3 regions of the Streptomyces sp. DT190 genome follow, and region 2 is predicted to be linked to each of the others. Evidence: riboswitches for the same ligand, from Rfam matches in the RefSeq annotation. Region 2 holds a riboswitch; each other region holds the start of a gene.
What was found. Region 2 has a riboswitch for cobalamin ahead of ACPXCS_RS11565 (ribonucleoside-diphosphate reductase subunit alpha). Riboswitches for the same ligand answer to the same signal wherever they lie in the genome.

Region 1 (10,374 bases), on a different contig from region 2:
TGCTCCTCCAGCTCCTCGGCCTCCCGGGCGAGCTGCCCGGTGGGGGTGTCACCGGCCTCGGCGGTGGCGGCGGCCAGGGCCTCGCGCACGACGCCGAGGCGCTGCTCCTGCTCGGTGCGCTGGGCGTCGGCGCGCCGGTAGGCGGCCAGGGCGCGCTCCTCCGCCTCGCGGTCGACGTGCCCGGCGACCTTGCGGGCCGGGGCGGGGTGCTCGGTCGCGCCGCACACGGCACAGGGTTCGCCGGCGGTGAGCTGTGCGGCCAGTTCCGCGGCGATGCCGTTCAGGCGCTGTTCCTTGAGGTCGAGCCAGTGCTGCTGGGCGCGCAGCGCGTCCTCCCGCGCGGAGCGGGCCTGTGCGACGGCCCGGTCGGTGTCCTCGGCGAGCTGGTCGCGCAGCCGGGCGGCCTTCAGCCGTTGCTGTGCCGGTTCACGCCGGACGGCGAGCTGTTCGGCGAGGGCGGCGGCCCGCTGCGCGGAGTCGACCCGGTCCTGAAGGGCGCCGCGGGTCTCCTCCCAGCCGTCGAGCCAGGCCTCGGCCTCCTGCAGGAGGTCGGCGTCGGCGCGCTCCTGGCGGTCCAGGCCGGCGCGCTCGTCGAGGAGTTCGGCCAGGCGCCGCTCGGCGCGGCGGGCGGCATCGAGGCCGCCCAGTTCCTCGGCGGCCCGGCGCGCGGCCGCGGCGAGTCCGGCCGCGCCCGCGTCGGCGAACCGCTCGGGCAGCAGCGCACGCGCGCGTGCCTCGGCATCGGCCGCCCGGCGGTGTTCGGCCTCGGCGGACTCCCGCAGCTCCAGGGCGGGCGCCACAACCTCGGCCTTACGGGCGCGCTCCATCAGCGCCTGCGCCTGGCGGTAGGCCTCGGCGCCCTGCTCCACGAGCGCCGCCCTCTCCCGGGCCTCGGCGAACCGGCGCTGCAACCGGGCGCGTTCGCGCACCTCGTCCAGGGCGCGGCCGGTGGCGGCCTGGACGGACTCGGCGGCGGCGAGCCGGCACGCGGCGACGGCGAGCTGTTCCCGGGCGGTGCTGCGGGCGACGGCGGCCGCGCCGAGCACGGCCTCGGCGAGACCGGGTTCACCGGGGGCCAGCTCGGGCAGCTCCATGGCGTCGCCCGCGGCCTGCTGCATGCGGTGGGCGTCGGCGAGCAGGGCGGCGTCGCCCTCCCGGACCTGGGACTCGGTGGCCCGGCGGCGTTCGGCCAGGTGCTTCTCCACGTCGGCGAAGCGGCGGGTGTCGAAGAGGCGGCCCAGCAGCTTGCCCCGGGCCTCGGCGTCGGCGCGCAGGAACCGCGCGAAGTCGCCCTGCGGCAACAGCACGACCTGGCAGAACTGCTCCCGGCTCATGCCGAGCAGCTGGGTGATCTCCTCGCCGATCTCCTGGTGGGAGCGGCTGAGGTCCTGCCACGTCCCTGCCGTGGCGTCGTAGCCGCGCAGCCAGGTCTGGGCCTTGTCCACCGTCGTGCCGGTGCCGCGCTTCTTGGGGCGTGCCCAGGGCGGCTGGCGGGTGATCTCCAGGCGGCGTCCGGCGACGGTGAGGTCGAGGGTGACCTCGGTGCGGGTGGCGGGGGCGGCGTGGTCGCTGCGCAGGGTGGTGCCCTGGCCGCCACCCTGCCGGGCGCCGGGGACCGAGCCGTAGAGGGCGTAGCACACGGCGTCCAGGACGGAGGTCTTGCCCGCGCCGGTCGGCCCGTGCAGCAGGAACAGCCCGGCCCCCGACAGCTCGTCGAAGTCGACGGTCTGGGTGCCTCCGAAGGGACCGAAGGCGGTGATCGTGAGCCGGTGGAGCCTCACCGGGCCACCTCCCGTACGGCCTCGTCGGCCCGCACCGCGTCGAACGCGTCGCGCAGCACGTCCTGTTCGTGCGCGTCGGGTCCGGCGCCGCGCACATGGGCGACGAAGTCCTCGGCGATCTGCTGGTCGCTGCGCCCGGCCAGGCGGCGGGCGTACGACACCTCGGTCTCGTCCTCGGCCCGGTCGGGGTCGAAGACCAGGCTGAGGGTGTGCGGGAAGCGCTCCGCGAGCCGGGCCATCGGGTCCGCCGGGCGGACCGGGTCGGTGAGCGTCGCCTCGACCCACGCCTGCTCGTGCCGGGTCAGCTCCGGGTCGGCGAGCAGGTCCTCCAGGGTGCCGCGGATCCGGGCGAGGGGGCGCGGCACCGGGCAGTCGACGCGCTCGGCGGCGACGGAGCCGTCGGCGTCGAGGTCGACGAGCCACATGCTCTTGCGGTGCGCCGCCTCCGAGAAGGAGTAGGGCAGCGGCGAGCCGGAGTAGCGGACGCGGTCGGTGAGGGTCTGGCAGCCGTGCAGATGGCCGAGGGCCACGTAGTCGACGCCGTCGAACACGCCGGCGGGCACGGCCGCGACGCCGCCGACGGTGATGTCCCGCTCGCTGTCGCTGGGCTCGCCGCCGGTGACGAAGGCGTGCGCGAGGACGACGGAGCGCGTGCCGGGCGCGCGGCCGGCGAGGTCGGCGCGGACCCGGTCCATGGCGGCGGCGAGCACGGCCTCGTGCCCGGCCTTCTCCACCCCGAACTCGTCCTTCACCAGGACCGGTTCGAGGTAGGGCAGCCCGTAGAAGGCGACGTCCCCATGGGTGTCGGACAGCACCACCGGGGTGCCGGCCGCCGACGGCTCGGTCCGCAAATGGATTCCGGCCCGGCCGATCAGGCCCGCGCCGACGCCCAGCCGACGGGCCGAGTCGTGGTTCCCGGAGATCATCACCGTGGGCACGCCGAGGTCCGCGAGGCGGTGCAGGGCGTCGTCGAACAGCTCGACCGCGGCGAGCGGCGGCACCGCCCGGTCGTACACGTCTCCCGACACCAGCACCGCGTCCACGGCCCGCTCCCGCACGGTCGTGACGAGGTGGGCGATGAACTCGGCCTGGGCCCCGAGCATATTGACCCGGTGGAACGCCCGGCCGAGGTGCCAGTCGGAAGTGTGCAGCAGTCTCATGATCCCCCGAGACTAACCGCCGGGTCTGACAGCACGGGCGGTTACTCCCGTATCGACCGTCATCTCCCGTCACGAAGGCGACCGTTATGACCGCTTCGGCGCGGAACGTCAGGCGTCCCCGTAGGCCTCGCCGCCCGCCGCGAACCGGGCCGTGCCGGAGGTCACGTCGGCGAGCCAGGCCCGGAACGGCTGGACGTCGGCGTCCGGAAGGGCGATCTCGATGGTGACCGCCTCGCCGTAGCGCACGTCCCGGACCTCGCGTCCGGTGGCGCGCAGGTCGTTCTCCAGCTTCCCGGCCCGCTGGTGGTCGACGGTGACCGTGGCGAGGCGGAACCGGCGGCGGGTGCGGGTGCCGAGGGCGTCCAGGGCCTCGCCGACGGCCCCGCCGTAGGCCCGGATGAGACCGCCCGCGCCGAGCTTGACCCCGCCGTAGTAGCGGGTGACGACGGCGACGACGTACCGCATGTCGCGGCGCAGCAGCATCTGGAGCATGGGGACGCCGGCGGTGCCGCCGGGTTCGCCGTCGTCGCTCGCCTTCTGCACGGAGGCGTCGGCGCCGATGACGTAGGCCCAGCAGTTGTGGGTGGCGTCGGCGTGCTCCTTGCGGACCGCGGCGACGAACGCCTGGGCCTCCTGCTCGGTGGCCGCCGGTGCGAGGGCGCACAGGAAGCGGGAGCGGTTGACCTCGGTCTCGTGCACGCCCGCGCGGGCGACCGTGCGGTATTCGTCCTGCATCGGGCCAGCCTATGCGCGGGCCCGGGGCTACTTCTTCGCGCCCCGGGGCACGGTCACGGACGTCAGCAACGCCGTGTCGGGGCCGAGCTCCCGCCACGCGGTGCCGTGCCAGGACAGGACGGCGATCGCGGCGGTGGGGAACTTGGTGCCGACCCGTTCCAGGGTGTCGTCGAGGCCGTCGTGCGCCAGGGCGAGGACCAGTTCCTCCAGGCCCGGGTTGTGACCGATCAGCAGCAGCGTCTCCACCGCCGCGGGCACCTCGCGCACGACCGCCAGCAGACCGGCCGGTCCGGCGGCGTACAGGCGCCGGTCGAACCGGACCGGCGGGGGCGTGCCCCACTCGGCGGCGGCCAGCTCCCAGGTGCGGCGGGCGCGTACGGCGGTGGAGCACAGGGCGAGGTCGGGCAGACAGTCGGCCTCGGCCAGGGCCCGTCCGGCAGCGGGGGCGTCGCGGCGGCCACGGGGGGCGAGCGGGCGCTCGTGGTCGGCGACGTCCACGGGCCAGGCGGACTTGGCGTGCCGCAGCACGACCAGGCGGCGCAGCGGGCCGGTTCCGGCACGTTGGATCATGAGGAGGTTCCCAGGTCGCGGGTGAGGTCGAGGCCGAGGAGGCGGTCGGCGTAGGCACAGGTCTCGAAGCGGGCGCCGTCCGGCAGCGCCGGGTCGCTCTCCACCCGGCGCAGGACCTGCAGGACGGCGGGCACGTCCAGGTCGTCCTCCCAGGCGTCGCGCAACCGCCCCCGCACGTCGTCGGGGACGGGCCGCGACGGGTGGCGGGCCCACTCCGCGACCGCGGTGCGCCAGCGGGCGAGGGTGGCGCGGGCTTCCTCCAGGGCGGCCTCGTCCAGCCGGACGACGGCGCTGTGGTGCCGGGCCAGCAGGGCGAGACGCAGGACGGCGGGATCGGCGGGATCCACGAGGTCGGCGGGAACGGCGGGATCCGCGGGATCGGCGGGGTGCAACGGTCCTGACCGCACCGGCGCGACGGCGAGCCGGACCCCGTCCGGCGTGGTCACGCCCTCGGCCGCGACATGGACGACCTGCGCCTCGCCCAGTCCGGACCCGACGTCGGGGCTGTCCTCGAAGGGGCGGATGCCCAGTGCCGTGGCCCGGGCCCGCAGCTCCGCCTGGCGGTGGCCGCCGGTCAGCAGGGCCCACACGGGTGTGCCGCCGAGTTCCAGGGCCCGCACGAGGAGGTCCGCGACGAGCAGCACCCGCAGGTGCGTCTCGTCGGAGCCGGGCGCGTGCGCCTCGACGCGCGTCAGGCCCCGGCGGGCCGGGGCGGCGTCGGCCGGCTCGCCGGTACGGGCGTCGATGATGCGCAGCACGAGCCCGAGCGTAGGCGCGCGGACGGGCACGCGCAGTCATGCGCGCCGTTTTCCGGTCACGTCGGCGCGTCACACCGCCGTGCGGGGGTGGTCCGGCACGGCCGGGACGGGCGGACGGGGTACCTGTCTCGCGGGACGGCGGCGCACGGCCGCCCGGCACGGCGGCGACGAACGGAAACCCCGCCACACGGGCCCCCGCCGCACGCGGCTCGCCCAGCACAACGGCGACGAACGGAAACCCCGTGCCACGGGCCCCCGCCGCACACCGCCCGTCCGGCTCGGCGACGACGGACGCGGGCCGTCTCGCGGGGTCCCGGCGCACCGGTCCGCCCGGCACGGCGACGACGACGAACGGAAACCCCGTCCCACGGGCTCCCGCCGCACACCGCCCGTCCGGCTCGGCGACGACGGACGCGGGCCGTCTCGCGGGTCCCGCCGCACCGGTCCGCCCGGCACGGCGACGACGAACGGAAACCCCGCCACACGGCACGCCGCCGCACACCGCCCGTCCGGGACGGGCGGACGGGGTATCCGTCTTGCGGGACGGCGGCGCACGACCCGCACGGCACGGCGGCGACGAACAGGGACCCGTCTCACGGGACCGCTCCCCCGCGGCCCGCCCGGCACAGCGGCGACGGACGCGGGTCCTTCTCACGGGGCCCCGCCGCACGCGGCCCGTGCGGCGCAGCCGCTGCCCCCCCCCCCGCAGGCCTGTCCGCTGCCGCGCGGTCACACGGGACCGTGTCCGCGCTGCCCCGCACCGGCGGGGTCGTCCGGTCCGGTGAAGGCCGGCCCCGCCCGTGCGGTGCCGGGGCGCGCACCGGAGCCGAACGCGGCGGACCGGGCCCGGGGACTCAGTCCAGCGTGCCCAGGAAGCGCACGTGGGGGCGGTCTCCGGGGCCGTCCGTGTGGACGGCGGCCCGTACGCCGTACACCTCGGCGATGAGCCGCTCCGTGAGGACGCCGGCCGGTGTCCCGCCCGCGACGACCCGACCCGCGCGCAGCACGACGACCCGGTCGCAGTACATCGCCGCGAGGTTGAGGTCGTGCAGGGCGACGACGGTGGTGACCGGCAACCGGGCGACCAGGGCGAGCAGATCGAGCTGGTGGTGGATGTCGAGGTGGTTGGTGGGCTCGTCCAGGAGGAGTTCGCGGGGCTCCTGGGCGAGCGCGCGGGCGATCTGGACGCGCTGGCGTTCGCCGCCGGAGAGGGTGTGCCAGGCCCGGCCCGCGTGGTCGGCCATGCCGGTGCGCTCCAGGGCGGCCCGTACGGCCCGCTCGTCGTCCGCCGTCGCGGGTGTCCAGGCCCGCCGGTGCGGGATGCGGCCCAGCCGTACGACGTCCTCCACCGTCAGCTCGACCTGGGTGTCCGACTGCTGCTCGACGACGGCGAGGCGACGGGCGACGGTGCGGCGGGGCAGGTCGCCCAGCGGTGTGCCGTCGAGGGTGACGACTCCCGCGGACGGGGTGAGCAGCCCGGCCATCAGCCGCAGCAGCGTGGACTTGCCGGAGCCGTTGGGGCCGAGGACGCCGACGGTCGAGCCGGGCTCCGGCGCGAGGACGACGCCGTCGAGGATCAGGCGCCCGTCGGCACGGCGCCCGACCCGGTCGGCCCGCAGCCCGCCGGCCCCGTGCCCGGCCTCGTCGGCACCACGCCCGACCTCTTCCGCACCCCGACCGACTTCGTGGGCACCACGCCCGGCCCGTTCCGCATACTCGGCCCGTTCCGCATACTCGGCCCGTTCCGCATACTCGGCCCGTTCCGCATGCGCGGCCCGCTCGGCATGCGCGGCCCGCTTCCCGCGTTCGGCGCCCCGGTCCGCGCCGTCCTCGTCCCGTGCCCCCGCCCCGCTCACCGCACCCTCCGCGTCCGGTACAGCACGGCCACGAAGGCCGGCACCCCGATCAGCGAGGTCACGACGCCGACCGGGACCTCCCGGGGATCGAGGACCGTCCGGGCCAGCGTGTCCACCCACACCAGGAAGACCGCGCCGGCCAGCGCCGTGACCGGCAGCAGCCGGGCGTGCCCGGGTCCGGTCAGCGCGCGGGCGGCGTGCGGCAGGACCAGCCCGACGAAGCCGATCGCCCCGGCCGAGCTGACCAGCGCCGCCGTGAGCAGGGCCGTGACGCACAGCAGCACCAGCCGGGTGCGGGCCACGGACACCCCCAGCGCGGCCGCCGCGTCCTGCCCGAAGGCGAAGGCGTCGAGGGTACGGGCGTACGCGAGGCACACCACCAGGGCCACGGCCAGCACGGCCAGGCACAGCCACACGTCGGTCCAGCCGACCCCGCCGAGCGAGCCGAGGAGCCAGAACAGCACGCCCCGGGTCGTCTCGGCGTCCGCGGACGTCATCACCACGAAGGACGTGAGGGCCGAGAACAGCTGCATGGCGGCGACCCCGGCGAGGACCACCCGGTCGGTGGTGCCGCCCAGGGTGTGGCTGAGCAGCAGCACCAGCGCGAAGGAGACCAGGGCTCCGAGGAACGCGCCGGCGGAGACGGAGACGGCACCGCCGCCCGCGCCCAGCACGACCACGAGCACCGCGCCGGTGGAGGCGCCCGAGGAGACCCCGAGCACGAACGGATCGGCGAGCGGGTTGCGCAGCAGCGACTGCATCACCGCCCCGCACACGGCGAGTCCGGCCCCGCACACGGCCGCGAGCAGGGTGCGGGGCAGCCGCAGTTGCCACACGATGCCGTCCCGGATCGGCGTCAGGTCCGAGCTGCCGAGGCCGAGGTGGGCGGCCACCGCGGACCACACCTCACCGACCCGGATGTCGGCGGGGCCGATGGTGATGGCCACGGCCAGGGAGGCGACGAGCGCGAGGGACCCGGCCGCACCCAGCGCGAGCCCGGTCCGGCGGCGGGGCCGGGCCCCGGCGTCCGCGAGTCCCTTGGCGGTCACTTCACCAGCCCGAACCGGCGCAGCCCCGCGGCCACGCGTTCCACACCCTCGACCGTGCGGATGGTCGGGTTCATGGCCTGCCCGCTGAGCAGCACGTACCGCTTGTGCCGGACGGCGTCCATGTTCTTCGTGGCCGGGTTGGACTCCAGGAAGGCGATCTTCTTCGCGGCCGATTCGGCGGTCTGCGACCTGCGGGTCAGATCACCGATGACGAGGACGTCGGGGTCACGGTCGGCGACCGTCTCCCAGTTGATCTGCGGCCACTCCTCGTGCGTGTCGTCGAAGACGTTCCGCGCGCCCAGCGACCGGGTGATGATGCCGGGCGCCCCGCAACAGCCCGCCATGTAGGGCGACTCGGAGTTGGCGAACCAGTACAGGAGGGTGACGTCCGAGGCGTCGACGCCCGCGGTGGCCTTCCGCATGCGCTGCCGCAGGGAGGCCACGAGTGCGTCGCCGCGCTCGGGCACCCCGAAGACGGCGGCGAGGTCGCGCACTTCGCCGTAGACGGTGTCCATGCCGAGGGCCTCGTCGCGGGCGCCGTCGCCGCCGCCCGAGTTGTCCTTGCCGGCGCAGTCGGACGGGGAGACGTAGGTGGGGACGCCGAGCTTCTCGAACTGCTCACGGGTGGCCACGCCGCCCTGCCCGAGGGTGGAGACGAAGGAGGCGGCGACGAAGTCCGGGTCGGCGTCCAGGACCCGTTCGAAGGAGGGGTTGCCGTCGGCGATGCGCGGCACGGAGGCGTCGGCCTTCTCCAGCCCCTTCATCACGGGGTCGGTCCAGGTGGCGGTGCCCGCGAGGCGGTCGGCGAGGCCGAGGGAGAGCAGGATCTCGGTGGTGCCCTGGTTGAGGGAGACGGCGTGCCGGGGCGGGGCCTCGACGCGGACCGCGTGGCCGCAGTTGCCGAGGGTGACGGCGGCGGCCCGCGCGGGGGTGGGCCCGGCGTCGCCGCAGCCGGTCAGGAGCAGGGAGCCGGCCGCGAGCAGCACGGCGGCACGGGCGGGTGGGGCGAGCGGCACGGGAACCAGTCCTCAGTCGTCGAGGGCCCGATCGCGGAGCCCGGTCGTACGGTGCTCCCCCGCCGCGCTCCGGCCGCGGGGGCCGCCAGCAGGTCTTCGGACTCGGGTTCACCCGGATCGGAGCGCCTTCCCGGACTCACGTGCCGGAGTCCAGTGGCCGAGGCCCCGCCCGTCCCCCTCACCGCTGCGCGTCAGTTCCGGATTCGCACCGGATTCCCTGACCCACGTACATGGGTTCGACTGGCCTCGGCAAGCTATCACGGGGGCTCCCGGGGAATCACCGCACGTCCCGCGGCGTTGCCGGGAGAGCACTTCTTTCACGACGTTCCGAGGAGGCCGCCGGTGTACGGCGACGAGGCAAAGGTCCGCAGGATCCTCAACGAGCTCGGCGACACCTGGGCCGTGGTGGGCCTGTCGTCGAACCGGCAGCGCGCGGCGTACGGCGTCGCGGCGGTGCTCCAGCGCTTCGGCAAGCGGGTCGTGCCCGTCCACCCGAAGGCCGAGACGGTGCACGGCGAGCAGGGGTACGCGAGTCTGGCGGACATCCCCTTCGACGTGGACGTCGTGGACGTGTTCGTCAACGGCGAGCTGGCCGGAGCCGTCGCGGACGAGGCGGTCGCGACGGGCGCGAAGGGCGTCTGGTTCCAGCTGGGCGTGGTCGACGAGGCGGCGTACGAGCGGACCCGCGCCGCGGGCCTGGAGATGGTGATGGACCGCTGCCCGGCGATCGAGATCCCGCGGCTCGGGCGGTGACCGGCGCGGCTCCCCGCCCCGGGGCGGGGAGCCGATGCGCCCCTCCGGCCGTCGTGCGGGTGCCCGCCCGCTGACGCCGGCTCCATAATGAGCGGCATGGCCAACCCCCCGCCGCTCCCCGGCTCCGGCGCTCCGCAACGCTTCCCGGTCGTCGTCGTGGGCGCCGGCCCCGCCGGTCTGACCGTGGCCAACATCCTGCGGGCCGCCTCGGTGGACTGCCTGGTGCTGGAGACCGAGACCCGGGAGTTCATCGAGCGGCGGCCCCGCGCCGGGGTCATCGAGGAATGGGCCGTGCGCGGCCTGGAGAAGCGCGGTCTGGCGCGCAACCTGCTGGACCGCGCGGAGCTGCACACCGCCTGCGAGTTCCGCTTCGGCGGGGAGCGCTACCGCTTCTCCTACGGGGAGCTGACGGGCAGCCACCACTTCGTCTACCCGCAGCCCCTGCTGGTGACGGACCTGGTCCGCGAGTACGCCGACGTGCGCGGCGGCCGGATCCGCTTCGGCGTCCGGGACGTCCGGCTCCACGACCTCGACTCCGACCGGCCCTCGGTGTCGTACGTCTGCCCCGACACGGGTGAACGGCAGGTCGTGCGGACGCAGTTCGTCGCCGGGTGCGACGGGGCGCGCGGGGTGACCCGGGCGTCGCTGCCCCCGGAGCGGGTGCGCGTCGCCCGGCACGACTACGGCATCGGCTGG
Region 2 (10,374 bases):
GGATGGTGGTCCCGCTCGGGCCCCTCTACAACCTTCCGCTCCCGGCCAACCGCGAATTCAACCGGGCTCTGGCCGATTTGCATCTCCTGGTCGACGAGATCGTTGCCGAGCGCCGCGCAAGCGGTCAAAAGCCGGACGATTTGCTGACGGCATTGCTGGAGGCGAAGGACGAGAATGGCGACCCCATCGGGGAACAGGAGATCCACGACCAGGTCGTCGCGATCCTCACTCCGGGCAGCGAAACCGTGGCGTCCACGATCATGTGGCTGCTGCATATGCTCGCGGAACACCCTGAACACGCCGACCGGGTGCGCGACGAAGTGCAAGCCGTCACCGGTGGGAGGCCGGTGGCATTCCAGGACGTCCGAGAGCTCAGGCACACCAACAATGTCGTGGTCGAGTCCATGCGATTGAGCCCCGCGGTGTGGATTCTGACGCGGCGGGCGGTACGGGACACGGAACTCGGCGGTTACCGGATTCCGGCCGGGGCGGACATCGTCTACAGTCCGTACGCGATCCAGCGCGACGGGAAGTCGTACGAGCGGAACCTGGAGTTCGATCCCGACCGCTGGCTGCCGGAGCGGGTCAAGGCGATCCCGAAGCACGCCATGAGCCCGTTCAGCACCGGCAACCGCAAGTGCCCCAGCGACCACTTCTCGATGGCCCAGCTGACGCTGATCACCGCGGCGCTGGCCGCGAAGTACCGCTTCGAGCAGGTGGCCGGCTCCGACGACAGCACGCGGGTCGGCATCACGCTGCGGCCGAACGACCTGCGGGTACGGCCGGTGGCGAGGTGAGAACCGCGGGCCTCAGGCCGCCTCGGGGCCCCTGAACGTACGCCGGTAGGCGTGCGGCGTGGTTCCGACCGACCGGACGAAGTGGTGGCGCAGCGTGGCCGCGTTGCCGAACCCCGTCCGGCCGGCGATCGCGTCCATCGTCTCGTCCGTCGCCTCCAGCAGCCGCTGCGCCAGCAGCACGCGCTGGCGCAGCACCCAGCGGTAGGGGGTCGTCCCCGTCTCCTGCTGGAAGCGGCGGGCGAACGTGCGCGGGGACATGAGGGCGCGGGCGGCCAGCTGCTCGACGGTCACCTCCTCGTCGAGATGGCGCTCCATCCACGCCAGCACCTCGCCGATCGTGTCGGCCTCGGAGTGCGGCAGCGGGCGCTCGATGTACTGGGCCTGGCCGCCGTCGCGGTGCGGCGGCACCACCATCCGGCGGGCGATCTTGTTGGCCACCTCGGAGCCCTGCTCCTTGCGGACCAGGTGCAGGCAGGCGTCGATGCCGGCGGCGGTGCCCGCGGAGGTGATCACCGGGTCCTCGTCGACGTAGAGCACGTCCGGCTCGACCACCACCCTGGGGTAGCGCACGGCGAGCTCCCGCGCGTGCTTCCAGTGCACCGTGCAGCGGCGGTCGTCCAGCAGTCCGGCCGCGGCCAGGACGAAGACGCCGGAGCAGACGCTGAGCACCCGGGCGCCGCGGTCCACGCCGCGGCGCAGGGCCTCCAGCAGCTCCGGCGGGAACGTGCGGGTGGAGTAGCCGTCCCCGGCCGGGACGGCGATCAGGTCGGCCGTCTCCAGCCGCTCCAGGCCGTGCTCGACCCGCAGCGACAAGCCCGAGGCCATGCGCAGGGCGGGGCCCTCGGCCGAGGCCACGGCGAAGTCGTACACCGGCAGGCCGTCGTCACTGCGGTCGGTGCCGAAGACCTCGCACACCACACCGAGTTCGAAGGGGGTCACGCCGTCGAGCAGGGCGACGGCCACGTTCTGCAGCATGCCCCCAGTGTGCCTCGCCGCTGGCAGTAATTCGAGGGTCTGCGGCAGTACTGCCACTGACCGTAAGGACCATTCGGCGCGACAGTGGTGTCCATGGACACGAACCAGGCACAGACACTCATCGCAATGGTCTTCGTACTCGGGACGCTGGTCCTCCTGGTCCTCCCGTCCGTGATCGGCCTCGTGCGCGACCGGCGCATCGACCGGCAGATCCGGGAGGCCCAGGAGACCCGCGACGGAGCGCCGGCTCAGAAGTCCTCGTCCAGGTCGACGGTGCCCTCCACCGCCACCTGGTACGCGGAGGGCCGCCGCTCGAAGAAGTTGGTCAACTCCTGAACCCCCTGGAGCTCCATGAAGGAGAAGGGGTTCTCGGAGCCGTACACCGGAGCGAAGCCCAGGCGGGTCAGCCGCTGGTCGGCGACGCACTCCAGGTACTGCCGCATCGACTCGGTGTTCATGCCCGGCAGGCCGTCCCCGCACAGGTCGCGCGCGAACTGCAGCTCGGCCTCGACGGCCTCCCGGAGCATGTCCGTCACCTCCTGCTGGAGCCGGTCGTCGAAGAGCTCCGGCTCCTCCTTGCGGACGGTGTCGACCACGTCGAACGCGAACGACATGTGCATGGTCTCGTCACGGAACACCCAGTTGGTGCCGGTGGCCAGACCGTGCAGCAGGCCCCGGCTGCGGAACCAGTACACGTAGGCGAAGGCGCCGTAGAAGAACAGGCCCTCGATGCAGGCCGCGAAGCAGATCAGGTTGAGCAGGAAGCGGCGGCGGTCCGCCGGTGACTCCAGCCGGTCCAGCCGGTCGACCGAGTCCATCCACTTGAAGCAGAACCCGGCCTTCTCCCGGATGGACGGGATGTTCTCCACGGCCGCGAAGGCCGCCGCGCGGTCCTCCGGGTCGGGCAGGTAGGTGTCGAGCAGTGTCAGGTAGAACTGGACGTGCACGGCCTCCTCGAAGAGCTGGCGGCTCAGGTACAGCCGCGCCTCGGGGGAGTTGATGTGCTTGTACAGCGTCAGCACCAGGTTGTTCGCGACGATCGAGTCGCCCGTCGCGAAGAACGCCACCAGCCGGCCGATGAGGTGCTGCTCCGCGGGGGAGAGCTTGGCGAGGTCGGCGACGTCCGAGTGGAGGTCGACCTCCTCCACGGTCCAGGTGTTCTTGATGGCGTCCCGGTAGCGCTCGTAGAAGTCCGGGTAGCGCATCGGGCGCAGCGTCAGCTCGAAGCCGGGGTCGAGAAGGTTCTGGGTGCTCATTACTGGCAGGCCTCGCAGGACTCGGGGTTTTCCAGGGAGCAGGCGACCGCTTCGGGGTCCGGGGTGGCCTGCACGGGGACGGTGGCCTGTGCGGCGCGGGCGATCCGGGTCGCCGGGCGCGAGCGCAGGTAGTACGTCGTCTTCAGCCCGGACTTCCAGGCGTAGGCGTACATCGAGGAGAGCTTGCCGATGGTCGGCGTCTCAAGGAACAGGTTCAGGGACTGGGACTGGTCCAGGAACGGGGTCCTGGCCGCCGCCATGTCGATCAGGCCGCGCTGCGGGATCTCCCACGCCGTGCGGTAGAGGGCGCGCACGTCCTCGGGGATCCAGGCGAAGCCCTGCACCGAGCCGTTGGCCTCGCGCAGCGCCTCCCTGCTGCGGGCGTCCCACACGCCGAGCCGCTTCAGCTCGTCCACCAGGTAGGAGTTGACCTGGAGGAACTCACCCGACAGCGTCTCGCGCTTGAACAGGTTGGACACCTGCGGCTCGATGCACTCGTACACGCCCGCGATGGAGGCGATGGTGGCCGTGGGCGCGATGGCGAGGAGCAGGGAGTTGCGCAGGCCGGTCGTGGCGATCCGCGTCCGCAGGGCCGCCCAGCGCTCGGGCCAGGTCAGCTCCACGTCGTAGTGGTCCGGGTGCAGCACGCCCCGGGCCGTGCGGGTCTTCTCCCAGGCCGGCAGCGGGCCGCTGCGCTCCGCGAGGTCGGCGGAGGCTTCGTAGGCGGCGAGCATGATGCGCTCGGCGATACGGGTGGACAGGGCCTTGGCCTCGGGGGAGTCGAAGGGCAGGCGCAGCTTGAAGAAGACGTCCTGCAGTCCCATGGCGCCGAGGCCGACGGGGCGCCAGCGGGCGTTGGAGCGGCCCGCCTGCTCGGTCGGGTAGAAGTTGATGTCGACGACCCGGTCGAGGAAGGTGACGGCCGTGCGGACGGTCTCGTCCAGGCGCTCCCAGTCGATGTCCCCGTCGGCCACGAACGCGCCGAGGTTGACCGAGCCCAGGTTGCAGACCGCCGTCTCGCCGTCGCTGGTGACCTCCAGGATCTCCGTGCAGAGGTTGGAGGAGTGCACCACGTGGCCGGGCTCGGCGGTCTGGTTGGCGGTGCGGTTGGCGGCGTCCTTGAAGGTCATCCAGCCGTTGCCGGTCTGCGCGAGGGTGCGCATCATCCGGCCGTACAGCTCACGCGCCGGCAGCGTCTTCCTGGCCAGGCCCTTGGCCTCGGCGGCCCGGTAGGCGGCGTCGAACTCCTCGCCCCACAGGTCGACCAGCTCGGGCACGTCCGAGGGGGAGAACAGCGACCACTGCGCGTCGGCGTTCACCCGCCGCATGAACTCGTCGGGCACCCAGTGCGCCAGGTTCAGGTTGTGCGTGCGCCGGGCGTCCTCGCCGGTGTTGTCGCGCAGTTCCAGGAACTCCTCGAGGTCGGAGTGCCAGGTCTCCAGGTAGACGGCGGCCGCGCCCTTGCGGCGGCCGCCCTGGTTCACGGCGGCGACGGAGGCGTCGAGGGTCTTCAGGAACGGGACGATGCCGTTGGAGTGGCCGTTGGTGCCGCGGATCAGCGAACCCCGGGCGCGGATGCGGGAGTAGGCGATGCCGATGCCGCCGGCGTGCTTCGACAGGCGGGCGACCTGGTGGTAGCGGTCGTAGATGGAGTCCAGCTCGTCCTTGGGGGAGTCGAGCAGGTAGCAGGACGACATCTGGGGGTGCCGGGTGCCGGAGTTGAAGAGCGTGGGGGAGGAGGGGAGGTAGTCGAGGCGGCTCATCAGCCGGTAGAGCGCCGCGACTTCGTCCACCGCCCGTGCGGTGTCGTCCTCGGCGAGGCCGCTCGCCACGCGCAGCATGAAGTGCTGGGGCGTCTCGATCACCTTGCGGGTGATGGGGTGGCGCAGCAGGTAGCGGCTGTGCAGCGTGCGCAGGCCGAAGTAGCCGAAGCGGTCGTCCGCCTCGGTGTCGATCAGGGCGTCGAGCCGGGCCGCGTGGAGCCGGACGAAGTCGGCGGTGCGGTCGGCGATGAGGCCCTCACGGTGGCCCACGGCGACCGACTGCGTGAAGGACGTGACGCCCTGGGAGGCGGCCTCGGCGCGGATGCCGATGGTCAGCAGCCGGGCGGCCAGCCGGGAGTAGGCGGGGTCCTCGGAGATGAGACCGGCGGCCGCCTCCGTCGCCAGCTCGCGGAGCTCCGACTCGTCCGCCCGCGCGGACCGGCCGCGCAGGGCGGCGGCGGCGACCCGGCCGGCGTCCGCGTCGGGGAGGTCGGCGGTCAGCTCGGTCAGGGTCCGCAACAGGGCGGCACCGGGAGCGTCGTGCTCTTCTTCGGCGGCTGAGACCGGATCGGCTGGCGCGATGGTCACGTGGGGCTCTCCCTCGCTCGGCACGGGGCCTCGTCGAGGGCAGGGGGCAGCACACGAACGCACGCGGCGTCGCGTCCACCGGCCCATTCCACGAGGCCCGGACGTCAGGCACGCCGGCCGGGTGGCCGGGTGCACTGTCGGCAGGTCCTCGGACTGACGCCCAAACCCCCGTGAAAGGGCATGGGTACACCGTTGCGGGACAGTTCCGGATTCGCACCGGATTCCCCTGCGGCGACAGCGAGCATGAGCATACATCTTGTGCCGCGTTCGGTTGGCACCCCCAGATGTTGTGTCGCGCTGGTTTCAGAGCGTCAGCTGGTAGGTGTGCAGAGTGATCTCCGGCAGGCGCGGGACGGGCGCCGGGCGAACGACGGCGGGCCGCCGTGAGGTGTTCTCACGGCGGCCCGCTGCGGGTCGTTCGTCGTGCGGGGCGCGGTGCCGGGCGCCCTGGAGGTCAGTGCGACGAACCGGCGGTGGCGGGCGGCAGTTCCACCTGCACCCCGGGGTCGCCGGCGTCGGCCGTGTAGTCCTCCGGCTTGGTCTCGTCGATGCCGTCGGGCGCCTTCAGGGCCTTGAGGACGAACGTCAGGACCACCGTCACGACCACGTTCAGGACGAACGCCGTCAGACCGATGTAGCCGATCTCGCCGATGCCCGGGATCTCCTTGGAGGAGCCGCCGAAGTGCTTCTGCGTGGGCGAGGCGACGCCGTAGGCGGCGACCGTGCCGTAGACCATGCCGACCGCCCAGCCCGCGAGCAGCGCCCAGCGGTGGAACCAGCGGGTGAACAGGCCGCCGACCAGGGCCGGGAAGGTCTGCAGGATCCAGATGCCGCCCAGCAGCTGGAAGTTGATGGCCACCGTCTTGTCCATGGTGAGGACGAAGGCCAGCGCGCCCACCTTCACCAGCAGGGACACCAGCTTGGAGACCTTGGTCTCCTGCGCGGGCGTGGCGTCCGGCTTGATGAAGTCCTTGTAGATGTTGCGCGTGAAGAGGTTCGCGGCCGCGATGGACATGATGGCCGCCGGCACCAGCGCGCCGATGCCGATCGCCGCGAACGCCACCCCCGCGAACCAGTCCGGGAACATCGTCTCGAACAGCTGCGGGATCGCCAGCTGCCCGTTCTGCACCTTGATGCCGGCCGCGATCGCCATGAAGCCGAGCAGCGCCAGCAGGCCCAGCATCAGCGAGTACAGCGGCAGGATCGTGGTGTTGCGGCGGATCACCTCACGGCTCTTGGAGGACAGCGTCGCCGTGATGGAGTGCGGGTACATGAAGAGCGCCAGGGCGGAGCCCAGCGCCAGCGTGGCGTACGTCCACTGGCCCGCCTCCGGCGGTGTCAGCGCGCCGCGCGGCGCGCCCGTGGCCGGGTTGGTCTGGCTGAACGCGTCACCCGCCTTGGCGAAGATGTCGTCGAAGCCCCCCAGCTTGATCGGGATGTAGATGATCGCCACCGCGATGACGATGTAGATCAGGGTGTCCTTCACGAACGCGATCAGCGCGGGCGCCCGCAGACCCGACGAGTACGTGTAGGCCGCCAGCACACCGAAGGCGATCAGCAGCGGCAGGTCCTTGATGAACCAGTTGGTGTCCTCGCCGCCGCCGACGCCCATCACGTCCAGCACGGCCTGGATGCCGACGAGCTGCAGCGCGATGTACGGCATCGTCGCCAGGATGCCGGTCAGTGCCACCGCCAGGGACAGCCCCTTGGAGCCGAAGCGGCCGCGCACGAAGTCGGAGGTGGTCACGTAGCCGTGCTTGTGGGAGACCGACCACAGGCGCGGGAGGAACGTGAAGATCAGCGGGTAGACCAGGATCGTGTAGGGCACGGCGAAGAAGCCGGCCGCGCCCGCCGCGTAGATCGCCGCCGGCACGGCGACGAAGGTGTACGCCGTGTACAGGTCGCCGCCGAGCAGGAACCACGTGATCCAGGTGCCGAACGAGCGCCCGCCGAGGCCCCATTCGTCCAGGCTGTGCTCGTTCTCGGCCTTGCGCCAGCGCGCGGCGAGGAAGCCCATGACCGTGACGGCCAGGAAGAAGAAGATGAAGACGGCGAGCGCGACGCCGTTCACGCCGTCCTTCACTCCGACGCACCGCCCTTCCCGGCCGAGCGGGCGCGCTGGTCACGCTGCCACAGCTTGAAAGCGATCATCGTCAGCACCGTCGAGATCAGCACCCACGCCATCTGGTACCAGTAGAAGAACGGGATCCCGATGAAGGCCGGGTCGGTCTTCGCGTACGAACCGACCCACAGCATGGCCACGAAGGGCGCTATGAGACAGACGGCGATGACGACGCGCGTCGGCGTCACCACCGGCCCTCTGCTGATTTCCGGGGCTTGCGACATCAGGCGGCTCCGTCCCCTCAAGTGATCACCTGTGCAATGCGCAGGCAATCTAGGTCAGGGTGCGGCGACAGCGGAACCCCTCGTCCGCAATGCGGTACCCAAAAGCAACGGGAGTTCCGCCGCGGGCCGGCTACTCCTGAGGGCGCTTCAGACGGGCCACGAACTTGTACCGGTCACCCCGGTACACCGAGCGCACCCACTCCACCGGCTGGCCGTCGCGGTCCAGCGAGTGCCGGGAGAGCATCAGCATCGGCAGGCCGACGTCCGTGCCGAGCAGTCCGGCCTCGCGCGGGGTGGCCAGGGACGTCTCGATGGTCTCCTCGGCCTCGGCGAGATGGACGTCGTAGACCTCGGCGAGCGCGGTGTAGAGGGACGTGTACTTCACCAGCGACCGGCGCAGGGCGGGGAAGCGCTTCGCGCTCAGGTGGGTGGTCTCGATGGCCATGGGCTCACCGTTGGCCATGCGCAGGCGCTCGATGCGCAGCACGCGTCCGCCGGGCGTGATGTCGAGCAGCCCGGCGAGCCGGTCGTCGGCGGTGATGTAGCCGATGTCCAGCAGCTGCGAGGTCGGTTCCAGCCCCTGGGCGCGCATGTCCTCGGTGTACGAGGTCAGCTGCAGGGCCTGCGAGACCTTCGGCTTGGCGACGAACGTGCCCTTGCCCTGGATCCGTTCCAGCCGGCCCTCGACGACCAGTTCCTGCAGCGCCTGGCGCACGGTCGTGCGGGAGGTGTCGAACTCCGCGGCGAGGGTGCGCTCGGGCGGGACGGGCGTGCCGGGCGCCTGCGTCTCCGTCATGTCGAGCAGGTGCTTCTTCAGGCGGTAGTACTTGGGCACGCGCGCGGTACGGACGGGTACCCCGTTCTCGTTCTCCGCACTGCTGACGTCGGTGCTCATGCTCCGCCTTCCCGGCCAGGTCCGCCGACACGATCTCACTTGTATACCGTCGGCGCTTTGTTTGGTCTAGTCCACCACTCCAAGTGGTCTACCTGAAGTATGGCCCGTGCAGCCGGTTTTTCGCTGGCTTCTTACTTAAAGGTTCCTGCATATGTAGGTCACATAACGGCTGGTCAGAGCCTTCTCGCGACCCTTGACAGGCTGGTTGGCCTGGGCCAAGCTCCCCGTACTGGTCTACACCAATGGTCCAGGCCCGGCCCCACGTTCACTGCGGGGAGCCAGGGGGGTTGTGGGATCCCTGAGGAGGGTGGCGTGAAGCGCAAGCTGACAGCCGCGATCGGTATCGCGGGCATGATGGTCTCCATCGCGGCGTGCGGCGGCGAGGGCGACGGGGGCTCGGACAAGGGCGCGGACGCCAAGGAGCTGACCGTCTGGCTCACCGTCGACGCCCAGAACAACTGGCCCGAGCTGGTGAAGGCCGCCGACGCCGCGGTGAAGAAGAAGCACCCGGGCCTGAAGATCAACCACGAGTACTACGGCTGGCCCGACAAGAACGCCAAACTCGACGCCGTCCTCGCCACGGACAAGGTCCCCGACGTGGTCGAGATGGGCAACACCGAGATGCTCGGCTACATGGTCAAGGGCGCCTTCGCCCCCCTCGACCAGGGCAAGTTCGACAACTCCGACGCCTGGCTGGACGGTCTCAAGGCCTCGGTGACCTACGAGGGCAAGACCTACGGTGTCCCCTACTACGCCGGCGGCCGCGTCGCCAACTGGCGCAAGGACGTCGCCGCCTCGGTCGGCGTGAAGACGGCTCCGAAGACGTACAAGGAGCTGACCGACGCCCTGGACAAGATCCAGAAGAAGCAGGGCGACAAGTACAACGCCTGGTACCAGCCCACCCGCGACTGGTACGCGGCCATGTCCTTCGTCTACGACGCCGGCGGCGCCATCGCCACCGAGTCGGGCGGCCAGTGGAAGGCCACGCTCTCCTCGCCCGAGTCCCTCAAGGGCCTCAAGGAGTTCAAGAACGTCGTCGACAAGTACATGCACGGCGACAAGACCAAGGACGAGTCCGACCGTTACATCGTCTACGGCCAGGGCAAGTCCGCCATGATCTTCGCGGCCGCCTGGGAGGGCGCCACCGCCGAGGACCCGAAGAACGACAAGACCGGCAAGCTCAAGGGCAACCTCGAGAACTTCGTGATGCCCGGCCCGTCCGGCAAGAACATGCCCGTCTTCCTGGGCGGCTCCGACCTCGCCGTGCCGGTGAAGTCCGACGCGCAGGACCTGGCCGCCGAGTGGATCAACGCCTTCGCCGGCTCCTCCGGACAGAAGGGCCTGATGGCCAAGGGCAACCTGCCCAACAACAAGACGGACCTCGCGACGCTGAAGAACGACCCGAAGACGGCCGTCCCGGCCACCGCGGCCGAGGCCAACTGGTTCGTCCCGATGGCGCCGGGCTGGGGCCAGGTCGAGAAGGCGCAGATCCTGCAGACCATGCTGCAGAGCATCGGCACCGGCAAGAAGTCCGTCGAGGCCGCCGCCAAGGAGGCGGACGCCGCGATCGACAAGGTCATCAACACCAAGTGACCTACGGGCGGGGCTCCCACGCGGAGCCCCGCCGTCGTCAGGACCTGAGGGACCGCCAAGGAGCGCGCGATGAGTGCCGCAGACACCACCACCCCCGCCAAGGTGCCGCCACCGCGGCCGGTACCTGTGCCGCCCCCCACCGGGCGGCGGCCCCGCGGGCA
Region 3 (10,374 bases), on a different contig from region 2:
ACGCCCTCGTGGACGGCTGGGGCCCGTCGACGATCCTGCGCAGCACCCAGGACGTCGCCGACCTCAAGCAGACCGACGGCGGCTCAATCTACATCCACGGCAGTGCCGAACTGGCCCGGCGGCTGTCGGAGGCCGGCCTGATCGACCAGTACAACCTGCTCGTCTTCCCCGTCCTGCTCGGCGCCGGCAAGAGCCTGTTCCACCGGGCCGACCAGGACAAGCAGATGCTGTCCTTGCGGGAGTCGGAATGCTACTCCAACGGGATCCTGAAGCTGATCTACGACGTCAGGCGCTGACCCAGGTCGAGTGCGATCGCGCCGCCCGTGCCCTCGCGCAGTTCACCGGCGGTGCGGCCGACATAGGTGCGCAGCGCCCGGGCGAGGTGCGGCTCGTCGAAGTAGTCGAGCTTGGCGACGACGTCGGCGGCCGTGTCCCCGGACGCCAGCAGTTCCGCCGCCGTACGGGCCCGCTCGATCTGCCGTACCGCCCCCCGCGTCAGACCGGTGGCGGCCCGGAAGCGGCGCTCCACGGTCCGTCCCGACACCGCCGGTTCGTGGCCTCGCAGAACCTCGGCCACGAGCGGGTCACGCAGCACGATCCCGGCTGTGACCAGCCGCTCCACCAGGGCCTCGGCGTCATCGGCACCCGCGGTCTGCCAGCGGGCGCCGTCCAGCCGGAACGTCCGGCGTGTGGTGTCGGGGAGCTCCACGCCGCCGTCGACGAGCTCCGGCGTGGGCAGGATCCGCAGGGCGGTGCCCACGGCGAACTCGATGCCGGTGAAGGCGGCGCCTTCCGGGACGGGGGCGGTGCTCGTCCGGGTCTCCGGGCCGGTGACGGCCGCGTAGGACCGGCCGTCCTGCTCCCAGAACACCAGGCCCCAGCGGACACCCGCCACGGACGTCATCGTCGTGACCTGCTCGCTGGTGCAGGTCCATACGCTGTCGACCCACGGTGAGTCCGACCGGCGGATATCGAAGCGCAGCTCCACACCTCGCAGGATACGACGGGCCGGGCGGCCCTGGTCGGCCGCGCGGGGCGCCCGGTGCCACGCGCGTTCGTGGGCCGCATCGGTCTCCCGCGTCACCCCTGAGGAGCGGGGGCCCGCTGATCCGCTCCGGAAGGCCTGAACGGTGGCCGTGCGGTGGAGGCGAGCAGCGCCAGTCGGTCGGCGCTGTCCGTGCCGGGAGCGGGATGGTAGACGACGAGTGTCTGACCGGCCGCGCCGTCGACACTCAGTCGCTCCCGGTTCAGCCACAGGCCGCCGACCTGAGGATGGTCGATGTGCTTGGGCGCGCCTTCGCACGCCACCACGTCGTGGCGAGCCCAGAGGCGGCTGAACAGGGGGCTGGCGAGGGAGAGTTCGCCGACCAGCTCGACGCACCGGGGGTCGTCCGTGCCCGCGCCGACGGACCGGCGGAAGCCGGCGACCATACCGGCGGCGGCCTTCTCCCAGCCGGGGTAGAGAGCCTGCTCGGCGGGGTCGAGGAAGAGGCTGCGCAGACGGTTGGCGCCCGCCGTGAAGCGCGGTGACAGCGCCGTCGCCGACGGGTTGGCGATGAGGACGTCGAAGCAGCGGCCCTCGACGAGCGCGGGCAGCGGAAGCGTGGCGACGAGCTGGGCGACGCCTTGCGGAACGGTCTCCTTCACGGGCCGTCGCCGACGCCGTCGGGGACGGGCGGCGCCGAGCGCGAGCAGGTGCTCCGTCGCGTCGTCGTCCAGGAGCAGCACACGGGCGAGGGACTCCAGGACCTGCACGGAGGGGTTGCGGTCGCGGCCCTGCTCCAGGCGCAGGTAGTAGTCGACGCTGATGCCGGCGAGCATCGCGACCTCCTCCCTGCGCAGGCCCGGCACGCGCCGCACTCCCACCACGGGCACGCCGGCCTGCTCGGGCGTGACGAGCTCACGGCGGGCGCGCACGTAGTCGCCCAGGAGGTTCGGGTCGCCGGTCATGACCTCACGGTAGTGCGCCCGTCCGCGGCCGCGGGTGGCCCTGTCACCCCCAGGACCGCGACGGCCCTGGCTCGCCGGGCACCGCCACGGCAACGTGACCGGCGCACCCCGTCGATCCCTCCCCCGGCCCCGGCAACGGGCCGGCACAGCAAGGAGCACGACCATGCCGACGTTCCTCCTGGTCCACGGCGCCTGGCACAGCGGCAGGTGCTGGGAGCGGGTGGTTCCGCTGCTGACGGCGGCGGGCCACCGCGTGATCACACCCTCGCTCACCGGATACGGCGACAGGAGCCATCTGGCCGGCCCCGACGTGGGTCTCGACACGCACGTCGACGACATCGTCGGGCTGATCGCCGGGGAGGACCTCACCGAGGTGATCCTCGTCGGGCACAGCTACGCCGGGCTGGTCATCTCGTCCGTGGCCAACGACGTCCCGGACCGGATCGCGCAGCTGGTCTACCTCGACGCGATGGTCCCCGAGGACGGCGAGACCGCGGTCGACGTCCTCCCCCTCACGCAGCCCCTGATCGACCTCGCCCTGCGGTCGAAGAGCGGCTGGCGGGTGCCGCCCCCGCCCGAGATGCCGCCGCCCGCGGGCCTGTTCGGCGTGACCGACCCGGACGATGTCGCCTGGCTGCGCACGATGCTGTCGGACCAGCCGGTGAACTGCCTGCGCGAACCGGTGCGGTTGCACGAGCCGGCCGCGACGAGGATCCCGCGTACGCACATCCACTGCACGGACCTGCCGGAGGGGTTCGTCAGGCGTCCCGTGCCCGAACTGCAGCCCAACGGCACCCCGGCGCAGGTGTGGGAGCTGGCGACCGGCCACGACTGCATGATCACCACACCGGCCGAACTCGCCGAGCTGCTGCTCCGGCTGGTCTGACCCTCCGCACGACCGCGAGCGCCGGGGCCGGTGTCAGCAGCGGCCGCCGCGCTGTGCAGCCGGGACCTCCCGATCGTGGCGCCCGTGGCAGCGCCCGGCCGTGCTCGCCGGCCTGCGGACCCCGCGCGCGCAGGCCCGTCTGGGCCGCCTCGATGAGCCGGCCGGCGCGCTCCAGATCGCCCGTCTGCACGTGCGGGCGGGACTCGCGTGCGTCGAGCAGGACGGCCAGTTCCGGTGAGACCGAGCGCAGGGCGCGGTCCCGGGTCGCGGTGATGAGCTCGGTGGCCTGTGCGGTCCGGCCGAGGCGGACCAGAAGGTCGAACCGGCGCAGCGCGATGAAGACCTCGTCGCTGAGGCTGAGTACTCCGAACGCACCGGACAGCCGTTCGGCTTCCCGCAAGTCGTCGAGCGCGGCGTGGAGTTCGCCGTCGTACGGGCGCAGGAGTGAGCGCAGTGGCAGTGCCGTGGCCACGGCCCAGTGGTCGCCGGCCCGGGTGAAGCAGTGCAGGGCTGCCGAGACGTCGTCGCGTGCCTGGTCGAGGTCGCCCTGGTTCTCGGCGGCATGGGCGCGTGAGATGCGGGCGTAGCCGGCCAGCCAGAGGTCCGGCCCGTCGACGAGGCCCTGGACGAGCGCCTCGCTCATTTCGGATGGGTGGAGGAGGGCGAGTCTGACGATGGTCAGGGCACCGGCGAAGCCGGGGAGTTCGCGGTGGCACAGCAGACGGTCGGTGAGGGCCGACAGGTCCTGCCCGTCCTCGTGGAAGAGGTCGGTGAACAGCGCGCTGCGGCTGGTGCGGGAGTCGAGCCGGAGCAGCGCTCGGGCGATGTCGTGCCCGGCGCCCGGGTGCTCGGTCGGCAGTGCGACCGTCCGCCCGAGCCAGTGGGCGGCGTCCTCGTGGCGGCCGCGGATCCGCCAGCACCAGGTCAGGTCGAGCGCGAGTGCGGTCGCGGCGTCGGCGGCTCCCCTGTCGCAGAGGTGGCGCAGGGCGGCGATCACGTTGTCGTGCTCGGCGCGCAGCGTGTGCAGGGCACCGAAGTGGCCGGGGCCGCGGGTCAGCGGATCGTAGTGGGCCACCAGGTCTGCCATGGAGTGGGCGGCCAGCTCCCGCACGCCGGCCAGGGTGCCGTGCGCGGCCAGGCGATCCAGACCGTACTCCCGGATCGTCTCCAGCATGCGGTACCGGCCGGTGTCGGGCTCGAGGTGCAGCAGGGAGCGGTCGACCAGGTCGGCGAGGAGTTCGGGGATGCTGCGGACGGGCACGGTCGTCCCGGTGCAGACCGCGGCGGCCGACGCGGGTCTGACGCCGCCGGGCAGCACCGCGATGCGTTCCGCGACCGTACGCGCGTCCTCGTCCAGGAGGTCCCAGCTCCACGCGATGACCCCGCGCAGCGTGCGGTGGCGGGCGGAAGCGGTCCGGCTGCCGGTGGTGAGCAGCCCGAACCGGTCCGACAGCCCATCGGCCAGGTCGGTCAGGGAGAACGTGCGCAGGCGGGCCGCCGCCAGTTCGAGGGCGAGCGGCAGACCGTCCAGTCCGCGCACGATGCGCGGCACATCGGCGAGCGTGTGGTCGTCGACCTCGAATCCGGGGCGCACGGCGGCTGCCCGCTCGGTGAACAGGCGTACCGACGGTGCGTCGCGGACCTGCTCGATGCCCGCGTCCGGGCCGGGCAGGGGCAGGGGCAGGGGGCCGAGCGGGACCAGCGTCTCCCCGTCGATGGCCAGGGGCTCGCGGCTGGTTGCCAGCACCCGCAGTCCCGCGCACCGCGGCAGCAGCGCCGCGATCAGGTGCGCCGCGGCGTCGATCACATGCTCGCAGTTGTCGACGACGAGCAGGCTCTCACGGCCGTCGAGCCGGTCGGCCAGGACGTCGACATCGTCGGAGGGTTCACCGCGTCGCACCGAGTCGTCGAAGAACGCGGAGCCGCGCAGTCACCGTCCATCACCCCCTCAGCCAGGTCCCCGCCCTCTGGTGCCCGTACCGGCCGGCCCCGGCCCGTGGCCGGGGATCAACCGGACTCGTGTGCGTGCGGGGTGGTCGTGGGCGGCTCGGCCGGGCGTTCCCTGCCGCCGTCTCGGCCTGACGCCACGACGAGGACGAGCCCCACCACGACGGCCACGGCGGCCACCCGGCCGGCGGCCCGCGCCACCCAGCCCGGCATCGCCCGGGCCGGCAGCGGCCCGCCCTCCCGGCGTCTTGGCGCGCCCAGCCGTTCGGCCCGCCGGGCGGGCCGCAGCAGGCGCAGCAACAGCAGGACGGCGACCGGGAGTTGCAGCAGCCACAGGACGGTGCGCGGCCATTCGCCGTACCAGACGTTGGTGCCGTACAGCAGGGTGTGCCACACGCTCAGGACGTAGACGACGATGACGAAGCGGTGCAGTCGGCGCCAGGTGTTGCCGCCGATACGGTGGCGGATGTAGAACAACAGGCCCAACGGGACGGCCAGATACAGAGCGCCCTGGCCTAGGGGGATGGCGATCCGGCCGGTTCCGGAGTCGTACCAGCCGGGCACGAACGTGTCCGCGAATCCCGCCCACAACCGCTGGGCCCATGCCAGTTGGGCCTCATAGCACACGAGTTCCGCCGCGAACATCAGCGCGTGCGCGAACATCAGGGCCATCGTGGTCAGGCTCGTGGTGCGGTGCCAGCGTTCCAGCACCTGCCGTGACACCCGCAGCCGGGTGGGGCGCGGCCCCGACAGCAGCAGGCCGAGCATGACCGTGCCCCAGGCCCACAGCAGGCCCGACCAGCCGAATGCCTGGCTGAGCAGATACATCCAGTAGGTGCCGGCGTCGTTCATGAACGGCATGACGGCGACCGTCGCCGCGTCACCCGACTCCATGCGGGCGTACAGGAACGCGAAGACCGCCATCGTGACCAGCACAGCCGCGCTCGCGTCGGGGAGCGCGGCACGCAGGTCGGCTCGCAGGACGACACGCTCGGGCGGGCGCTTGTCCCGTGCGGGTGGCGGGTTCGTCGTGCCGCTGTCCTCCGGCGTCGTCTCTGGCAGCATCCTGGGCCTTCCGGGCGCGGTCCTCCGCGGGGAGGTGAGGGTGACGTCGACGCCCCAGTGTGACGAGCGTGGCCGGGATCACCGAGGGCACATCCGGCCAGAGTCGTTCTCCCGGTAGGCCGGATCGGTTCAAGGTTCCGGTGCCGCCACCCGACCGACCGCATCCGGACAACTCCGGCCCCGCCCCTGCCGCAGCGGCGGGAGCCGCCCTACGCTGATGGACGCAGTCGGTTCGAGCTCCCGGCCGTCAGGATCCGGTGGCGCGACGCAAGAGGGAACCCGGTGGGAATCCGGGGCTGTCCCGCAGCGGTGAGTGGGAACGACAGCCGTCAACAGCACTGGGTCCGAGTCGTGCGGGGGCCGGGGAAGCGACGGCCGGTAGGTGCCCACTGGTGAGCGGTGTCCCCGGTGAGCGAGCCCACGAGTCCGAAGACCTGCCACTGCGCCCGTAGGCGATCTGCGGGCTGTGCACGGTGACCTCGAGGACCGGGTCGGCGGCAAGGGAAGGTTCGTGAGGGCCGTACCGTGTCCGGCGTCTGCCACGGCACGCTGGGCGAGCTGTATCAGGGCCCGCTGCGGGCGGGCACGGAGCCGGACATCGCCATCGTGTCGTTCCCCGTGGACCGCCACTCCTGGACACACTTCACCGAAGGGACCGAGCCGCCGGGCGCGCCGCCACTCGGCGAGAAGGCCGCCCTCGCGGCCCGGCTCTTTCTGGAACACTTCGGGCTCACGCTGCCGCCGGGTCGCTGGAGTGCCCACTCCGACCTGCGGGTGGGTGTGGGGATGGCGAGTTCGACCGCCGACATCGTTGCCACCCTGCGCTGCCTGTTCCGGCTCTTCGCGCTGCCCTACGACAGGGACGTGGTGCTGGGCATCCTGGCGGCGGTCGAGCGGGCCGACAGCGTCTTCCTCGAGGAGTTCGCGCTGTACCTCAGTGGCCGGCATCGGATGGTGCGGCGCCTGGGCACGGACATCGGCTTCCACACGGCGTACATCAGCGAACCCGGGACGGTGGACACCACCGCCGTCACCGACCTGCTGCTGGCGCACTACCGGCGGCACGGGGAGGAGTACGAGCGGTGCCTGACCGACCTGCTGAAGGGCTTCGCCTCCGGCGACCCGGCCGCCGTCGCCCGGGCGGCCACAGCCAGCGCGACCCTGTCGCAGAGCGTGCTGCCCAAGACGACGTTCGACAGCATGCTCGGCCACCAGGAGCGGTTCGGCGCCGACGGCATCTTCGTCGCCCACACCGGCTGCCTGATCGGCTACCTCTTCCCCGGTCGCCTGGACGCCGACCAGAAGTCCGACCTCTCCGCCTTCTTCCACTCGCTCGGCCACCAGTGTTCCTTCGCCCAAGGAGGCTACGGGTGATCCACCCCCACATCGCCGACGCCCTGAAGGTCCCCGACCTCGGGTGTGGTTCGTGTACAGCGCAGTGGAGTTGCGGCGGATGGTGGCGGAGGTGGGGTTCGGCCGGGTGGAGGTCTTCGGCGGCTTCGACGGCCGCCCCTACGACGAGAACGCCGAGCGGCTGATACTGCGGGCAGTGCGTGAGGCGTGAGGGCCTGGCAGGGGCGCTCGGGCTTGTTCGCACGCCCTTTTGGCCACTTGCCGGCAGGCCGTAGAATCAGCGGGTCATCACCGCGACGGGAGACAGGAAGCCGGTGCGAATCCGGCACGGTCCCGCCACTGTGACCGGGGAGTGCACCCTTCAACACGCCACTGCGCGCCGCGCGGGAAGGCGAGGGAAAGCGTCGATCCGGGAGTCAGGACACTGGCCTGTCGCGGGCCCGTTCCGAGGAGCGCGGACTCCCAGGAGGCTTCACGTGTACGACGGCACGTCCCGTCCCCCGCTGTTCACCCCTGCCCGCCGACGCCGTGCCCTGCGCGCGACGGCTGCGGCCGTGGCCCTGTCGGCAGCACTGCTGACCGCTGGCTGCGGATCGTCCCAAAACACCGCCCAGGACACGAAAGCCACGGCCCCGTCGGCCGGGGGCTTCCCCGTCACCGTCGACAACTGCGGCGTGAAGACGACGTATGACAAGGCCCCCGAGCGTGTCGTCACCATCCACCAGCACCCGGCGGAACTCATGCTGTCCCTGGGCCTGAAGAACCGCATGGTCGGCACCGCCTTCCCCGACTCCGCCGTCCTGCCCGAGCTGAAGAGGGACTACGAGGCGATCCCCGAACTGGCGAAGAAGGAGCCCTCCTTCGAGACCGTCCTGGAGGCCGAGCCGGACCTCGTGTACGGCGGCTACGGCAGCGCCTTCGCCGAGAACGAGGGCCGCTCCCGCAAGGCGTTCGCCGACGTCGGCATCGACACCCACCTCAACCGCGAGTACTGCGGCAAGAAGCGCGTGACGATGCAGGACTCCTACGACGAAGTCCGCACCGTCGGCACGATTTTCGGCGTGCCCGACCGCGCGGACAAACTGGTCGCCGACCTCCAGGCACGGGTCGACAGAGCCACCAGCGCCGTCAAGGGCAAGCGCCCGGTGTCCGTCTTCGTCTATGACAGTGGCGACAAGACCGCCTTCACCGCGGGCGGCAAGAGCCTGGGCACCGAACTGATCCGGCTGGCCGGCGGCAAGAACGTCTTCGCCGACCTCGACGACGTCTTCGGTGACGTCTCCTGGGAGCAGGTCGTCGAGCGCAAACCAGACGTCATCGCGATCTACGACTACGCGGGCGCCGGAAGCGTCGAGCAGAAGAAGAAGTTCTTGCTCGCTCAGCCCGCTCTGCGGGACGTGCCCGCCATCAGCAACAAGCGGTTCGTCGTGCTGCCGCTGACCGCGACGCTGGTAGGCGTGCGCTCGGCATACGCGGTGCAGGACCTGGCCCGCGGCATCCATCCCGAGAGCTTCGCGTGAGGGCCCCGGTCACCGCCGCCGCCGGGCGGGCCGTGCGAGCGGGGAAGCGGGACGACAGGCGCGGCGGCGGGGCCGGTCTCACCGTCACGCTCGTCGTCCTGGCCGTCCTGCTGGTGGTATCCGCCACAGCGGGCTTGGCGATCGGTTCGGTTCAGGTACCGCCCGGCCAGGTGTGGGGCATCACGACGCACGCGCTGGGCGCCGACTGGGTCAAGCAGGACTGGTCGCGGGCGCGGGAGACCATCGTGCTGGACGTCCGTGCGCCACGGGTACTGCTCGGCGCGGTGGCCGGTGCCGGGCTCGCCGTCGTGGGGGCCGCTTTGCAGGCTCTGATCCGCAACCCGCTCGCCGAGCCCTACCTGCTCGGTGTCTCCTCCGGGGCATCGCTGGGCGCCGTGGTAGTGATCGTCTTCGGCATCACTGTGTTCGGGCCGGTGTCGCTGTCCGTTGCCGCGTTCGCGGGCGCGCTCGGCGCACTGCTGCTCGTCTACTCAACCGCTCGCACCGGCGGCCGGATCACCTCCGCGCGGCTGGTCCTGTCCGGAGTGGCCATCGCCGCGGTCCTGACCGCGGTGCTGTATCTGCTGCTGCTGACCACCGACCGGGGCAATGAGGCCCGCGCGGTCCTCGCCTGGACCCTCGGCGGCCTCGGCGGCGTCAACTGGGACACTCTGTGGTTGCCCAGCGCTGCCCTGCTGGTGGGCATCGCCGTCCTGATGGTGCAGGCCCGCAACCTGAACCTGCTCCTCGCCGGCGAGGAGGCCGCCACGACCATGGGGCTGGACGTGGCCCGCTTCCGCGCACGCATGTTCGTCCTGCTCTCCCTCGTCACCGGCGTCCTCGTGGCGGCGTGCGGGCCGATCGGCTTCGTTGGGCTGATGCTGCCGCACATCGTCCGCCTGGCCGTCGGCGGCGACCACCGCCGCGTCCTGCCCACGGCCGCACTCGGCGGCGCGGTCTTCCTCATCTGGGCCGACATCGCCGCACGCGTGGTCGCCGCCCCCATGGAGATCCCCGTCGGCGTACTCACGGCCCTGTGCGGCGGCCCGTTCTTCCTGTGGCTGATGCGCCGCGACGCACGGCAGACCACCGACCGAGGAGGGGCATGACCGCCACCGAACTCGTCATCGACGGCGTCACCCTCACCGCCGGTGCACACCGCCTCATCGAGGACGTCTCCCTGACCGCACGCCCCGGCGAGGTCATCGGCGTCGTCGGCCCCAATGGCAGCGGCAAGTCCAGCCTGCTGCGCGCCGTCTACCGCGTCCTGCGCCCCGCTGCCGGTCATGTCAGAGTCGACGGCACCGACGCTTGGTCGCTGCCCGTGCGGCGACTGGCCCGCACCGTGGCGGCGGTGATCCAGGAGTCGGGCGCCGACTTCGACCTGACCGTGCGCGAGGTCGTCGCGATGGGCCGCACCCCGCACAAGCGGCTGTTGGATGGGGATACCCCCCAGGACGCCGACCTGATCGACACGGCCCTGGATGCGGTGGACGCCACCGGCCTGGCCCACCGCCCGTTCGACCAGCTCTCCGGCGGCGAACGCCAACGCATCCTCATCGCCCGCGCGCTGGCCCAGCAGCCGTCCCTGCTCGTCCTGGACGAGCCCACCAACCACCTCGACATCCGGCACCAGCTGGATGTCCTCAACAC

Region 1: it holds a riboswitch for cobalamin, as region 2 does, so the genes downstream of both, ACPXCS_RS16120 (ABC transporter substrate-binding protein) here and ACPXCS_RS11565 (ribonucleoside-diphosphate reductase subunit alpha) in region 2, are expected to answer to the same signal.
Region 3: it holds a riboswitch for cobalamin, as region 2 does, so the genes downstream of both, ACPXCS_RS26200 (hypothetical protein) here and ACPXCS_RS11565 (ribonucleoside-diphosphate reductase subunit alpha) in region 2, are expected to answer to the same signal.

Annotation. Positions count from the first base shown of each region.
Region 1 covers NZ_JBNCNM010000008.1:7,152-17,525, reverse strand. The annotation lists gene ACPXCS_RS16155 (AAA family ATPase) at 1-1,781, opposite strand, end outside; gene ACPXCS_RS16150 (exonuclease SbcCD subunit D) at 1,778-2,941, opposite strand; gene ACPXCS_RS16145 (YigZ family protein) at 3,050-3,676, opposite strand; gene ACPXCS_RS16140 (SixA phosphatase family protein) at 3,704-4,246, opposite strand; gene ACPXCS_RS16135 (hypothetical protein) at 4,243-5,004, opposite strand; gene ACPXCS_RS16130 (ABC transporter ATP-binding protein) at 5,859-6,623, opposite strand; gene ACPXCS_RS16125 (FecCD family ABC transporter permease) at 6,857-7,849, opposite strand; gene ACPXCS_RS16120 (ABC transporter substrate-binding protein) at 7,906-8,925, opposite strand; cobalamin riboswitch at 8,996-9,185, opposite strand; gene ACPXCS_RS16115 (CoA-binding protein) at 9,268-9,678, shown strand; gene ACPXCS_RS16110 (4-hydroxybenzoate 3-monooxygenase) at 9,775-10,374, shown strand, end outside.
Region 2 covers NZ_JBNCNM010000005.1:30,775-41,148, reverse strand. The annotation lists gene ACPXCS_RS11585 (cytochrome P450) at 1-797, shown strand, start outside; gene ACPXCS_RS11580 (helix-turn-helix domain-containing protein) at 810-1,772, opposite strand; gene ACPXCS_RS11575 (hypothetical protein) at 1,866-2,108, shown strand; gene ACPXCS_RS11570 (ribonucleotide-diphosphate reductase subunit beta) at 2,021-3,028, opposite strand; gene ACPXCS_RS11565 (ribonucleoside-diphosphate reductase subunit alpha) at 3,028-5,379, opposite strand; cobalamin riboswitch at 5,502-5,630, opposite strand; gene mctP (monocarboxylate uptake permease MctP) at 5,834-7,462, opposite strand; gene ACPXCS_RS11555 (DUF3311 domain-containing protein) at 7,459-7,725, opposite strand; gene ACPXCS_RS11550 (GntR family transcriptional regulator) at 7,856-8,620, opposite strand; gene ACPXCS_RS11545 (extracellular solute-binding protein) at 8,933-10,213, shown strand; gene ACPXCS_RS11540 (carbohydrate ABC transporter permease) at 10,283-10,374, shown strand, end outside.
Region 3 covers NZ_JBNCNM010000016.1:89,024-99,397, forward strand. The annotation lists gene ACPXCS_RS26170 (dihydrofolate reductase family protein) at 1-296, shown strand, start outside; gene ACPXCS_RS26175 (helix-turn-helix domain-containing protein) at 278-988, opposite strand; gene ACPXCS_RS26180 (helix-turn-helix domain-containing protein) at 1,081-1,950, opposite strand; gene ACPXCS_RS26185 (alpha/beta fold hydrolase) at 2,114-2,836, shown strand; gene ACPXCS_RS26190 (ATP-binding protein) at 2,790-4,736, opposite strand; gene ACPXCS_RS26195 (ferric reductase-like transmembrane domain-containing protein) at 4,844-5,848, opposite strand; cobalamin riboswitch at 6,060-6,303, shown strand; gene ACPXCS_RS26200 (hypothetical protein) at 6,374-7,222, shown strand; gene ACPXCS_RS26205 (hypothetical protein) at 7,275-7,412, shown strand; cobalamin riboswitch at 7,451-7,648, shown strand; gene ACPXCS_RS26210 (ABC transporter substrate-binding protein) at 7,678-8,721, shown strand; gene ACPXCS_RS26215 (FecCD family ABC transporter permease) at 8,754-9,830, shown strand; gene ACPXCS_RS26220 (ABC transporter ATP-binding protein) at 9,827-10,374, shown strand, end outside.